DNA from 3 places in the Psychrobacillus sp. Z3-81 genome. Region 1 is predicted to be linked to each of the others. Evidence: riboswitches for the same ligand, from Rfam matches in the RefSeq annotation. Region 1 holds a riboswitch; each other region holds the start of a gene.

Region 1 (4,310 bases):
GGCCAATAATTCCGGTTATTTTTCCAGCAGGAACTTCCACGCTTATATCCTTGAGTACTACCTTTTCCTCGTAAGCAACGGACAAATGCTTTACTTGTAATGCATTCATGATAATCTTCACTCCTATTTTAGTGAATCTACAATGGTATTTACGTTATGCTTATACATTCCGATATAAGTGCCTTCCTCTGTTCCTTCAGGTCCCATAGCATCTGAATAAAGTTCTCCGCCAATTTTTATGGAGTGTCCTTTTTCTTTTGCACCTTCAATCACTGAGTTCATTGCTTTATCGGATACACTTGATTCTATAAAAACAGCCTTAATATTTTGGTCCACCAAGAAATCTACTACATTCTGAATATCTTTAATACCATATTCGGATTCCGTGCTAAGACCTTGTAGACCACGTACCTCAAGGCCATTGCTGTTTCCAAAGTAATTGAAAGCATCATGTGCAGTTACTAAGACGCGCTGGCTCTCTTGGATTTCGCTCATTCGTTCTTGTGTCCAGTCTTTTAAGCTATCTAGCTCTTTAAAGTAGGCAGCCTCATTGTTTTGAAAGTCCTCTTCATTGGTTTTTATTTCATTTACCAATGTTTTGGTGATTTCTTCAGTAGCAAGCTTCCATAACTGGATATCGAACCAAATATGTGGATCGAACTGACCTGGATAGTTTGGGTCTTCCAATAACTGGTCTTCGGGCAATGCTTCACCGATTGCCACTACTACCTTATCTTTTTTCATCTTCTCAAAGATTTCACTCATTTTGCCCTCTAACTCTAGACCATTATAAAAAATCATATCTGCATCCTCTAATAGCTGAATGTCTCCTTGTGTTGCTTTGTAAAGATGAGGGTCTACCCCAGGTCCCATAAGTGACTTAACCTCGACATGTTCTCCACCAATGTTTTTAACAGCATCTGCGACTTGACCTGTAGTGGCTACAATAAGAGGCTTATCTGAATCAGCTTCCCCTACATTTTCATTACCGTTACAACCTACAACAAAAAATACCGCAACAAACAATAACCAAAGTTTTTTCACAAACAACACTCCTTTTCTTTTATATTAATTTATTTCCCGGAGGAAACTTTTAAAACAAAAAAATTTTTATTTCGTTATAACTATATTATTTCCTAAAGGAAACTTTTGTTCATAAGGTTAACACTAATTGTTCGACTTGTCAAAATAATCTATGTAGGTGGATGAAAAAAGGTGAACAAAACATCGCAATTTGGAAAAGAACTAGATGTAGCCTGACTTTAAGATTGGAAGAGAAGGAAGAGGGATGAAATGGATAAAAAAAGTAGACGTACTTTCTAGCTGACTAATAAAGCATACTGCCAAATTTTTAATCCCTGCAACACAATATACAAAATATTTTGATTATAATAAAGTTAGAAATAAAAATAGAAAAAGGGAGTGGAGCTGTGGAAGTATTAGTAGATAGAGTAAAGGACATTATTAAGCCTTCAAGAGGAACATGGGGAATTATTCTAGAAAATCTAGTCACCGGAGAAAAATGGGAGCTAAATAGCGAGGAGCTTTTTTATGCAGCAAGTGTAATCAAGGTACCAATTATGGCTTCCGTTTTTACGAAAGAAGAGAAAGGGAGTTTTTCATTAGATGACCCTTTCGTTTTGCGTAAGGAGGATTTAGTAGGAGGCTCGGGAGTTCTTCAACACCTAACACCAGGTACTTCCTTGCCAATACGAGATTTGGTCACGCTGATGATTATCCAAAGTGACAATTCTGCTACTAATATGTTGATTGACCTAATAGGAAAGGAAGCGGTTGTCTCTTTTATGAAGGAAGCTGGAATGGAGCTTAGCACGTTCTATAACAAGCTCATGATGAACAACCCAAATCCAAAAGGATATAACATGATAACTGCCGCTGATATTGCGATACTGCTAAAGAAAATAGCTAGGAAAGAGCTAGTGAGCGAGAAAGCCAGTGAGGAAATGCTACGTATTATGAAGAAACAGCAAATCCAAGACTGTCTACCGCAAATGTTTCCATCACCGTACTCCAATTATAATAATGGCCGCCCAGCTTGGAAAATGGCGCATAAAACAGGATGGGTTCCTGGAACAAGACATGATGTAGGAGTTTTATATGTAGGAGATAACCAGCTGGCGATAACGGTCTTATCGAAGGAAGAGGATGATCTTGTATCTAAAGCCATTTTAACTGAGATAGGAGCAGCTGCTTACGAATATCTAGCAAATAAAAGCTGAAGAAGGTGTAGTAACTACCAAGTTAAACGAAGAAAGCACTCACATCACAAGATAGTGGGTGCTTTCTATTTACTAAATCTTCATCTCAGCATCTTCTGTTTTTGATTCTCCAATTAGCTCATAAAGAACCTCCTGATAGGCATTCTGTAATTGAATAAGATTTGCTTCCTTTGTTAGCTCCTCAGAGTTTTGAATATCCTGTGCTAAGGAACTAAGTATCTTCTCTAAAGTAATCGAAGCATTCGTGACAGTGTTATAGAGTAGCACCTGCTTGAACTGCTCTTTGTATTCCTCTTTTGACATCCTACTTTCTCCTTTCCAATAAAGTGAAACTTTGATTGGTGGGGGTTTCTTTCATCCCCCGCCATTCATTAGTTGAACCAATCGGGCTTTTAGGGACAGTAAGACTCCCACTTAGCTGTCTCATTTCTTTCGCCATCTTGAAGTGGGAGTCTTACTGTCCCTTAATGCGGGATAAAAAAAATCTTCCCCTTTAAAGAGGAAGATGTTCGTGAATAAGAATACGGCAACATATAAAACCATTTGGATAGGAAAGAATAGACTTCTTCCAAATCCATCTGTGAGTATACGGTTTGTCGTACCATGAATCCTTCAAGCAATAGCTTGACGATCACTGAACACCCCCTATCCGCGTAGGTTTTTGGTGTGTACTAAAATTAGGCAGGTCTCCTGGCTTATGGTCATTGCTTTACTTTCCCTTCCCATTACAAGTAACAGTGGTTAAAAGCTTGCTCCCATTTACAGTTGCGGGACAGCGTCGGATTCTCACCGAACTTCCCTTTTAAGTTCTTCTCTCGAAGAGCACCTAATTCTACACAATATGAAATTACATTCTTACTATATCATACGTTCGTTACTTTGTTATTTTAAATCGTGAAGTATGGACCGAGCTGCTTCTCTCCCTGAGAATAGGCAGCCTCCTAAAAAGGTGCCCTCTAGTGCTCGGTAGCCATGCATTCCTCCGCCACCAAAACCTGTTAGCTCACCTGCAGCATATAATCCGGGAATTTGCTTTCCGTCTTTATTTAACACATGACCCCCTAAATCCGTCTGTAGGCCGCCTAATGTTTTACGAGTCAGGATGTTCAAACGAACAGCAATCAACGGTCCTTGTTTCGGGTCTAATATTTTGTGGGGTGCTGCCACTCGAATAAGCTTATCACCAATATAATTACGTGCTCCTCTTAAGGCGGTTATTTGAAGGTCTTTCGTAAACTTGTTATCCATTTCTCGATCTCTTGCTACAATCTGTCTATGGACATCCTCATATGTTAGTAGAGTGTTTCCGACAAGTGAGTTCATTCCTGCCACAAGGTCCTTTAGATTATCTGCTACTATAAAATCCTCGCCCTTCTCCATAAATGCTTTAACAGGAGCTGTTGGACCTGGAAGAATACGCTTTAACACTTCCTTCACGCTTTTTTCTGTCAAATCAGGGTTTTGCTCTGAACCAGATAAAGCAAATTCTTTTTCGATAATCTTTGCTGTAAGAATGAACCACGAATAATCATAGCCGGTATCTTGAATTGCTTTTAAGGTACCCAATGTGTCAAAGCCAGGAAAGTTGGGGGCAGGGAATCTGTTCCCTTCTGCATCTAACCAAATAGAAGAGGGACCGGGGAGAATTCGAATGCCGTGATTTTCCCAAATAGGATTCCAGTTTTTAATCCCTTCCGTGTAATGCCACATTCGATCTTTATTCACCCAGCGTGCCCCGGCCCTTTCGCTTATCTCAAACATTCTGCCATCGACATATGCAGGTACGCCAGCAATCATATTTTTAGGAGGGGTACCTAACCAGGACGGCCAGTTTTGACGAACGAGCTCTAAGTTAGCACCGATTCCACCAGTAGTTAGGACGACTGCTCGAGCATTGAATTGAAAAGAGTCTATTACCTTTCGAGAGCTGGCTTCTCCTCTTTTCGCATCAGAGGGTTCAAGGACTGAGCCTTTAATCCCTATTACTCTCCCCTTATCTACAATTAATTCATCTACACGGTGCCTTGATTTATAGGTTACAAGTCCGGTTTCCATTCCCTTTCTTACGAT
Region 2 (4,310 bases), on a different contig from region 1:
GCTATTTTGGTGTTTTTATCTTAATTTTGTTAGAAAATGTTTTTCCTCCTATTCCATCTGAGGTCATCCTTACGTTGGGAGGATATATGACTGCAACTACTAGTATGACGAAGCTAGGGGTAATTATTGCTTCGACCCTAGGTTCTGTATTAGGAGCAACGCTTCTTTATGGATTAGGTCTTTTACTAGATGTAGAAAGATTAGAAAAGATTGTGAAGAAATACGGAAAGTTTCTTCGTTTAACAGTAAGTGATATTCATAAAGCGGATGCTTGGTTCGATAAATATGGACCTTGGGCAGTATTCTTTGGTAGATTGGTGCCACTGATTCGAAGCCTTATTTCGATTCCAGCTGGTATGTCTAATATGAAATTTTGGCTGTTCCTATTATTTACTACATTAGGAACGCTGATTTGGAATACGGTTCTTGTTTCAGTTGGAGCGGCAGTCGGAGAAAATTGGGAAGATATCGTAGCGTATATGGATATTTACTCAAATATCGCGTATACACTTATCGCAATCGGAGGAATTGCGTTCTTGTTTTGGTATTTTAAAAAACGTAACTAAGGAGATATTATGGAGATTCTAGAATTATTAAAAGCGTTAATCCTTGGCTTTGTGGAGGGAATGACGGAATTCGCACCGGTTTCTTCTACAGGGCATATGATTATTGTGGACGACATGTGGCTTCAAACAAAGGAGTTTTTAGGTGAATATTCAGCGAATACATTTAAAATAGTTATTCAGCTAGGATCCATCCTAGCGGTAGTAGTCGTTTTCTGGAAACGATTATTAAGCTTAGTAGGCTTATATAAAATAAAGGATGTAGCGCCAGGAAGTCAGTTAAAGCTAACGCATGTAATTGTTGGGCTTATTCCAGCTGGAGTGCTTGGTGTGTTGTTCGAGGACTACATAGATGAGCATTTGTTTACAACAGAGACAGTACTAATTGGTTTAGTGCTAGGTGCCATCCTAATGATAGCTGCAGATAAGTTCGGTCCAAAGAATCCGAAAACAAATTCATTGGATAAAATTACTTATAAGCAGGCAATCCTCGTTGGGTTGATACAATGTCTATCTTTGTGGCCAGGTTTTTCAAGATCAGGCTCTACTATTTCGGGTGGGGTTCTATTGGGGATGAATCATAAGACTGCGGCAGACTTCACGTTTATCATGGCAGTGCCTATTATGGCAGGTGCTAGCTTCCTATCACTGGTGAAAAACTGGGAGTACATGGATTTAAATCATCTCTCGTTTTATATCGTAGGATTTGTAAGTGCATTTATCTTCGCTTTAATATCAATACGCTTCTTCTTGAAGCTGATTGATAAGATTAAGCTTACACCATTTGCAATCTATCGTATTGTTTTAGCGATTATCTTGGCGATTATTATTTTGTAAGTAAAAACGAAAGAGGCTTTGGAAATTATCCAAAGCCTTTTTATTTTGATGCCAAGTGCTTCCACGTAATTCCCCAAATGCTTGTCAGAGCAAAGAGAGGTGCTTGTGCTTTCTTATTCATTTACAAATGTATTATGGACACGCTTGGATACCATGAAATAGGCAATCCAAATAATGGACAAAACAAAGGAGGAAACACTGATAGAAGCTGACTCATTGTCCGTACTTACATTGTTAATGAGTATTGCATCAACGATATCCAATATCATACTAAGAATGAGATAGGAAATAATTGCTTTCGGGAAAAATTTTTTCTTTTTAAAGAAAATTATGATTAAATATATTGAAATAAACAATAAGAGAGCGTTACAAGCCATTTCGAAATAAATAGCTTTCTCAAAATGAGGGTGCACTTCTGGGGAGGTGACCACTTCTGTCCATTCACCAGAGTTGATTAATAAGAAAGATATGATAAAATATCCGACTGAAAATATTACAGTCAAAAACAAATATATGATAGGTAATAGCAGCCAACCTCTAATTCCTTTCGGTCCTTCCTCGTAATGCTCTTGCTCTTCTAATGGTTGAGTCATTTTATTCTTCCTCTCTCTAAATTTTCCAATATCACTTTCCATTATATTGTAAACATAAATATTCTATAAGGAAAGACTTTCTTCCTATGTACAAGTTTAAACACTATATGTTAGGGTTATTAAGTAAATAAAACACAATATATTGTACTGATAGATGATTAGGTACCATTACGGTTTAATAGGGAATTCGGTGAAAAGCCGAAGCTGTCCCCGCAACTGTAAGTGTGGACGACTGTTGAAAATGCCACTGCGATTTATTCGTGGGAAGGTCAACAGGAGGAAGAAGCACGAGCCAGTAGACCTGCCTAGTCGTCGAAAAAGCAACACTTTCTTCGGGGGTTGAGAGGTGGGAGCGAGGACTTTTATAAATATGTCTTTTTGTTTCCTACTTTTAAACGTAAGCACTGACTCGGCCGAAGAGGCTATGGTTAGTGCTTTTTTTGTTGCTCAAATAAAGGAGGAGTTCATATGACAACGTCAATAAAAACAGAAAAAGCAGTGCAGTTAGACAAATTATCCAAAGAATTTGGAAAAGAGAAGCTTACCCCACTCCTGACCTATCAGCAAAAGTGGCTAGCAAGACATGATGACGACCATAGCTGGGCTCGTGATATGTCTCTTCATGCACTCAGCCTACTAGACGAGCAAAGCCCTTACTGGACATTTGTCGCAGCTCGAATTTATCTTTGGGATATTTATGAGCAAGTAGCTGATAACCGTAGAACAAATGTTGAAAAAGTATATCTTGGTTTCCTGGAAAATGTTAGAAAATTAAGTAATCAAGGGATTTATGACAGAAACATAATGGAATCCTACTCCGACGAAGAACTACAAGAACTGGCGGAAGTAATTGTTCCGGAAAGAGATAATTTGTTTACTTATATTGGCCTCAAAACCTTGCTCGATAGATATGTAGCAAAGGATTTTAATAAAGCGATTGTAGAGTTGCCGCAAGAGCGCTGGCTGGTGATCGCAATGACTTTAATGAAAGAAGAAACAGAAAAGCGGCTAGAAAAGATTAAAGAAGCATATTGGGCAATGAGTAATCTCTATATGACTGTAGCTACACCTACTCTTTCGAATGCAGGAAAGCCCCATGGTCAGCTATCGAGCTGCTTTATCGATACAGTGGATGATAGCCTTCAAGGGATTTATGACAGTAATACGGACGTCGCTACTCTATCCAAATACGGTGGTGGAATAGGCGTCTATATGGGGAAAATTCGTAGCCGTGGCTCTTCTATACGAGGATTTATAGGAGCATCAAGCGGAGTATTACCTTGGATTAAACAATTAAACAATACAGCAGTCAGTGTGGACCAGCTAGGGCAGCGACAAGGAGCGGTAGCAGTATACCTGGATGTTTGGCATAAGGACATCTTTACGTTTTTAGATTTACGGCTAAATAACGGAGATGATCGCTTAAGAGCACATGATATTTTCACAGGTATTTGTCTACCTGATTTGTTTATGGAAAAAGTAGATGCGAGAGAGGATTGGCATTTATTTGACCCACATGAGGTTCGTACAGTAATGGGATATTCGTTAGAGGATTTTTATGATGAAAAGAGAGGGAGCGGCTCTTTTCGTGAAAAATATACAGAATGTGTAAATCATCCGGAGCTATCAAAAGAGACCGTACCTGCAATTGAGCTGATGAAACGAGTTATGCGCTCTCAATTAGAGACAGGCGTACCTTTTATGTTTTACCGAGATGAGGTGAATCGTCGAAACCCGAATAAGCATGAGGGGATGATTTATAGCAGTAATCTATGTACAGAAATCTTCCAAAATCAAAGCCCGACCATTTCTGAATCCATACAGCTAGACGGAGACACCATTGTTACTCGGAGACAGGCGGGAGATTTCGTTGTCTGTAACCTCTCCTCTATCAATTTAGGTCGTGCAGTGCCGGATCACGTGTTAGAGCGGCTAATTCCTATACAGGTGCGAATGCTTGATAATGTGATCGATTTAAACATGATCCCAGTTCCACAGGCGGAGCGTACAAATGCTAGGTACAGAGGGATTGGCTTAGGGACGTTTGGTTGGCACCATCTACTTGCGATTAATAGTATTCGCTGGGAATCGGATGAGGCGGTAGAATTTGCAGATAAGTTATATGAAAAAATAGCGTATCTAACCATTAAGGCTTCCATGGAGCTAGCAGAGGAAAAAGGGGCCTATCCTTTATTCCCGGGGTCTGATTGGCAAACTGGTGCCTATTTCGACCAGCGTGGCTATGAGGATGATAAATGGATGGAGTTAAAGAAGCAGGTGGCAACATGCGGAATGCGTAATGGCTATCTCATGGCTG
Region 3 (4,310 bases), on a different contig from region 1:
TGGTTGTGCAGCTGTGGAAGCACCGCTAGTTTTTTGGCAAGCTCCTTGGATGAATAAGAGAGTAAGGATTTGTTGTCAACGATTACCTCTCCTTCCTTTGCAGGCAATATTCTACTCATAAGCTTGAGAAGCGTTGATTTCCCGCTGCCATTAGGACCTAGAATGCCTACCATTTCTCCTTTTTCCACCTGAAAGGAAACATTGTGCACGACTATTTTCTGATCATAGCCACCAGATAGATTACTTATTTTCAGCATATCAGATGCTCCCTCTCTTTCGTTGTCGGAAGAAAATAAAAGCAAAGACCGGAGCACCGATAAAGGCTGTGATTACTCCAATTGGTAGCTCTGCTGGTGAAATGATAGTACGTGAAACTAGGTCACAAATGATTAACAGCGTAGCTCCATTCAAAAAGCTCAGTGGTAACACATGTCTATTATCAGAGCCAAACAGCTGCCGAGTTATGTGTGGAACAACCAATCCCACAAATCCAATCGTGCCTGAAACAGCAACCGCTCCACCAGTTAGCATAGAACCACCAATTAACACCATCAGCTTCCTCTTTTTCACATCCACACCTAGGTGTAATGCTCGTTCTTCTCCAAATAGCATGGCATTTAACTCTCTTCTATTGAACCAAAGCAGTAAGGAACCTACTATCACAAAAGGCAAGGCTAGCTTTATATATTCCCAGCCTCTCATCGACACACTTCCCAATAACCAGCCGATAATTTGCCGAAGCTCTTCCCCGGTTAACGCAATCATTAAAGAAATAATGGATCCTAAGAAAGAGCTGAATATAATCCCGGTCAATATGATTGTCTCCATTTTCATGGAACGATCGACAAGCTTTGCAAACCCCATTACCAACAGCATTGTACAAAGAGCTCCTAGGATACTAAAAATCGGGAGAGTGAACCCACCTAAAAAGGGAACAGAAAGTCCAAAAAATAATGTAGCAACAGCTCCCACAGAGGCTCCAGATGATACACCAAGTGTGTATGGATCGGCCAGTGGATTTTTTAGTAGGCTTTGGAATGCTGCTCCGGCGATTGCCAAGGATGCTCCCACTAGGCCAGCCAGCAGTACCCTCGGCATTCTAATTTGCCATACAATATTGGCTGCTACCTCGTCGGATGATGTATCCCATAGGGTACTAATTGGAACTTTGACAGAACCGACTGATACACCAAGCCAAATTGCAATTAGTAGAGCTGCAATTGACAAGATGTAGCCAAGCCTTAATTTACTCACTAAAAGCCTCCGGATAAATCGCTCTCGCAACTTCTTCTAGACCATCTGCCAAGCGAGGACCTTGTCGGCTAGTTGTATCTTCATTTATTTGGACAATCGCATCATTTTTCACTGCTGTTATCGTATCAAATCCTGCTCTTGCTTTAATTTTCTCTTGAACTCCATCCACATAGCTGTATGCAACCAAAATGACATCTGGATTTCTTGTAATAATTTCTTCAGGGTCAATTTGGAACCAGCCCTCTTGATCCTCTACCACATTTTCTGCATTCACCATATTTAAAATTTCTTGCATAAACGTGTTGTTACCCGGCGTGTAGATTTCAGGTGCATCGGATGTTTCCACAAAAACGGTCTTCTTTGTCTCAACCTGTGAGACCTTGTCTGTTATATCTTGAACCTTGGCTTTCATCTCTTCGATTACTTTCTGTGCTTCTGGGAACTTTCCAGTAGCTCTACCAATTTGCTCAATGGTTGTATAGGTTTCATTGAAGTCCTCTGCATTTTGAACTACATAAACCTTCACTCCCGCATCACGTAGCTGTTGAAGTCCTGATTCAGCCATCCCTACAATGGATTCGTGTGCAAACACAATATCCGGAGTTAGAGAAAGAATTTTTTCGATATTATATTCCATTCCACCGACTTTTTCTTTTTCCAATGCCTCTGGTGGGTAGCTTTCATATTCATTTACACCAACAATTTCTTCATTCAAGCCTAACGCAAAAAGAATCTCCGTGTTGCTTGGTATCATGGATATGATTTTCTCTGGAGCTTCCTCTAGGGTTATCTCTTGTCCGACAGCATCCGTTAGTGTCAGTGGGAACTTGGTATCAGATACCTCTACTTGTGTACCTTCCTCTTTTTCAACCTTTGTTTCTTCCTCCGATCCACATCCCACTAATAATAGCAGCGATGCGATCAATACAAACCAAAACTTCTTCATTCTTCATTCCTCCTATGTGCAATAAAAAAATCTCCCATCTGATGATGAGAGATAGATATAGGTATAAATCCGCTTGGACTAACATGAGCCGATCTACACCAAACCTATCCTCGTAGGCAATGGGTGTACATACATAAAGGCAGGTATCCTGGCTCGTGATTTCTCACTTACAGTGGCGGGACCGCGCTGGACTTTAACCAGCTTCCCTTTTAACCCAAGCGCTTACACTCGGGCACCTTTATGCAACATATGAATATGCCTTTATTATACTCTAATTCGATTCAATGTCGATATAAAAAAGAGGCTTTGGTATTTAACCAAAACCTCTTAAGGTGTTACATCTTCTCTGGAGCGGAAACTCCAAGTAATTTTAATGCATTTTCAATTGTTTGACGTGCAGACGTTACTAAAGCCAAACGCGCTTCTGATAGCTCTTTATTTTCTGGGTCTAACACTTTGTCTGCGTTATAGAAGCTGTGGAATGTTGCAGCAAGCTCTTGAATATAAGTTGCCACTCGGTGTGGTGCACGCATTTTCGCAGCATCAGCCACCACTTTCGGGAAGTCCCCGATTTTCTTCAATAGGTCTGTTTCTTTTTCACTTTGTAATAAAGAAAGAGATGCTGTTGAAGCTGCCATACCTTTTTCTTCTGCAGCACGTAAGATAGAACAAATACGAGCATGTGCATATTGTGCATAGTATACAGGGTTTTCATTGGATTGAGATACTGCTAAGTCCAAGTCAAAATCCATATGGGAATCACCGGAACGCATGCCGAAGAAATAACGAACAGCATCTAATCCAACCTCTTCTACTAGCTCACGCATTGTTACCGCTTTTCCTGTACGCTTACTCATTTTCATTTTTTCGCCGTCTTTATATAGCTGAACCATTTGGATAATGGAAACCTCTAGTTTTTCACGCTCGTATCCAAGCGCTTCGATTGCCGCCTTCATACGTGGGATATAGCCATGGTGGTCTGCTCCCCAAATATTAATTAACTGGTCAAAGCCACGAACAATTTTGTCCTCATGGTATGCGATATCTGGTAATAAATAAGTGAAAGAGCCATCGCTTTTAATTAACACACGGTCCTTGTCATCTCCAAAAGTTGTAGAGCGGAACCAAGTTGCTCCCTCTTCCTCGAAGATATGACCATTCGCTTTTAATTTATCTAGCGCCACCTGAATTTTTCCATCCTCGTAAAGAGAAGTTTCAGAGAACCAGTTATCGAAGTTCACACGGAAATCTGCTAAGTCCTTTTGAAGCTTCGCAAGCTCTACCTTTAAACCATGTGCACGGAATGCTTTATAACGTTCTTCATCAGACATATGGATAAACTTATCGCCATGCTCTTTTGCAAGGTCGTTAGCAATATCAATAATATCCTGTCCGCGGTATCCATCCTCAGGCATTTCTTTTTCCATGCCTAGTGCTTCAAAGTAACGAACTTCTAAAGAAACAGCGAGGTTGTGGATTTGATTACCCGCATCATTAATATAGTATTCACGTGATACTTCGTAACCAGCGAAGTCTAATACGTTACATAGTGAATCTCCTACAGCTGCTCCACGTGCGTGACCAAGGTGAAGGTCACCAGTTGGATTAGCTGATACAAATTCCACTTGAACTTTCTCGTTTGCACCTGCTTTAGTACGACCGTAATTTTCTTTTTCTGTTAATACGGCCTTTACTACATCTTGTAGATAGTCCTTGCGAATGGTGATATTCATGAATCCTGGACCAGCGATGTCGATTTTCTCCATCATTGTTCCTGTCATGTCTAAGTTTTCTACGATTGCTTCTGCAATTTGACGTGGATTCTTTCTTGCGAGCTTTGTCAGCTGCATCGCTATGTTTGTCGCATAGTCTCCATTTGCTTTATCCTTAGGTGTTTCTAAATGGATTGCAGGAATTTGTTCCTCTGCTACTAGCTCTGCTTTTACAATCGCTTTATGCAAAGATTCCTTCATTGCTTGTTGTACTTGTTCTACCGCGTTCATTATTCCGCCTCCGAATATGTTAGTTGGATTAAGTATGTTCCTACTACTTCCTCTTGGACAATCAGTTCATATTCTACTTTGAATTGTCCTTCTGAGAAGGTAAGTTG

The links. Region 1 has a riboswitch for cobalamin ahead of AC1ECF_RS09575 (hypothetical protein). Riboswitches for the same ligand answer to the same signal wherever they lie in the genome.
Region 2: another riboswitch for cobalamin. It lies ahead of AC1ECF_RS13100 (ribonucleoside-diphosphate reductase subunit alpha); the one in region 1 lies ahead of AC1ECF_RS09575 (hypothetical protein).
Region 3: another riboswitch for cobalamin. It lies ahead of AC1ECF_RS11940 (ABC transporter substrate-binding protein); the one in region 1 lies ahead of AC1ECF_RS09575 (hypothetical protein).

What each region holds. Positions count from the first base shown of each region.
Region 1 is NZ_JBWQPU010000007.1:109,108-113,417, reverse strand. Features, by position in the region: gene AC1ECF_RS09590 (metal ABC transporter ATP-binding protein) at 1-109, opposite strand, end outside; gene AC1ECF_RS09585 (metal ABC transporter solute-binding protein, Zn/Mn family) at 124-1,044, opposite strand; gene AC1ECF_RS09580 (serine hydrolase) at 1,431-2,240, shown strand; gene AC1ECF_RS09575 (hypothetical protein) at 2,313-2,543, opposite strand; cobalamin riboswitch at 2,904-3,085, opposite strand; gene AC1ECF_RS09570 (FAD-binding dehydrogenase) at 3,123-4,310, opposite strand, start outside.
Region 2 is NZ_JBWQPU010000012.1:8,343-12,652, forward strand. Features, by position in the region: gene AC1ECF_RS13085 (DedA family protein) at 1-566, shown strand, start outside; gene AC1ECF_RS13090 (undecaprenyl-diphosphate phosphatase) at 576-1,400, shown strand; gene AC1ECF_RS13095 (DUF2569 domain-containing protein) at 1,514-1,993, opposite strand; cobalamin riboswitch at 2,137-2,316, shown strand; gene AC1ECF_RS13100 (ribonucleoside-diphosphate reductase subunit alpha) at 2,462-4,310, shown strand, end outside.
Region 3 is NZ_JBWQPU010000010.1:19,720-24,029, forward strand. Features, by position in the region: gene AC1ECF_RS11930 (adenosylcobinamide amidohydrolase) at 1-257, opposite strand, end outside; gene AC1ECF_RS11935 (FecCD family ABC transporter permease) at 259-1,230, opposite strand; gene AC1ECF_RS11940 (ABC transporter substrate-binding protein) at 1,247-2,200, opposite strand; cobalamin riboswitch at 2,322-2,455, opposite strand; gene argS (arginine--tRNA ligase) at 2,536-4,203, opposite strand; gene AC1ECF_RS11950 (YwiB family protein) at 4,203-4,310, opposite strand, start outside.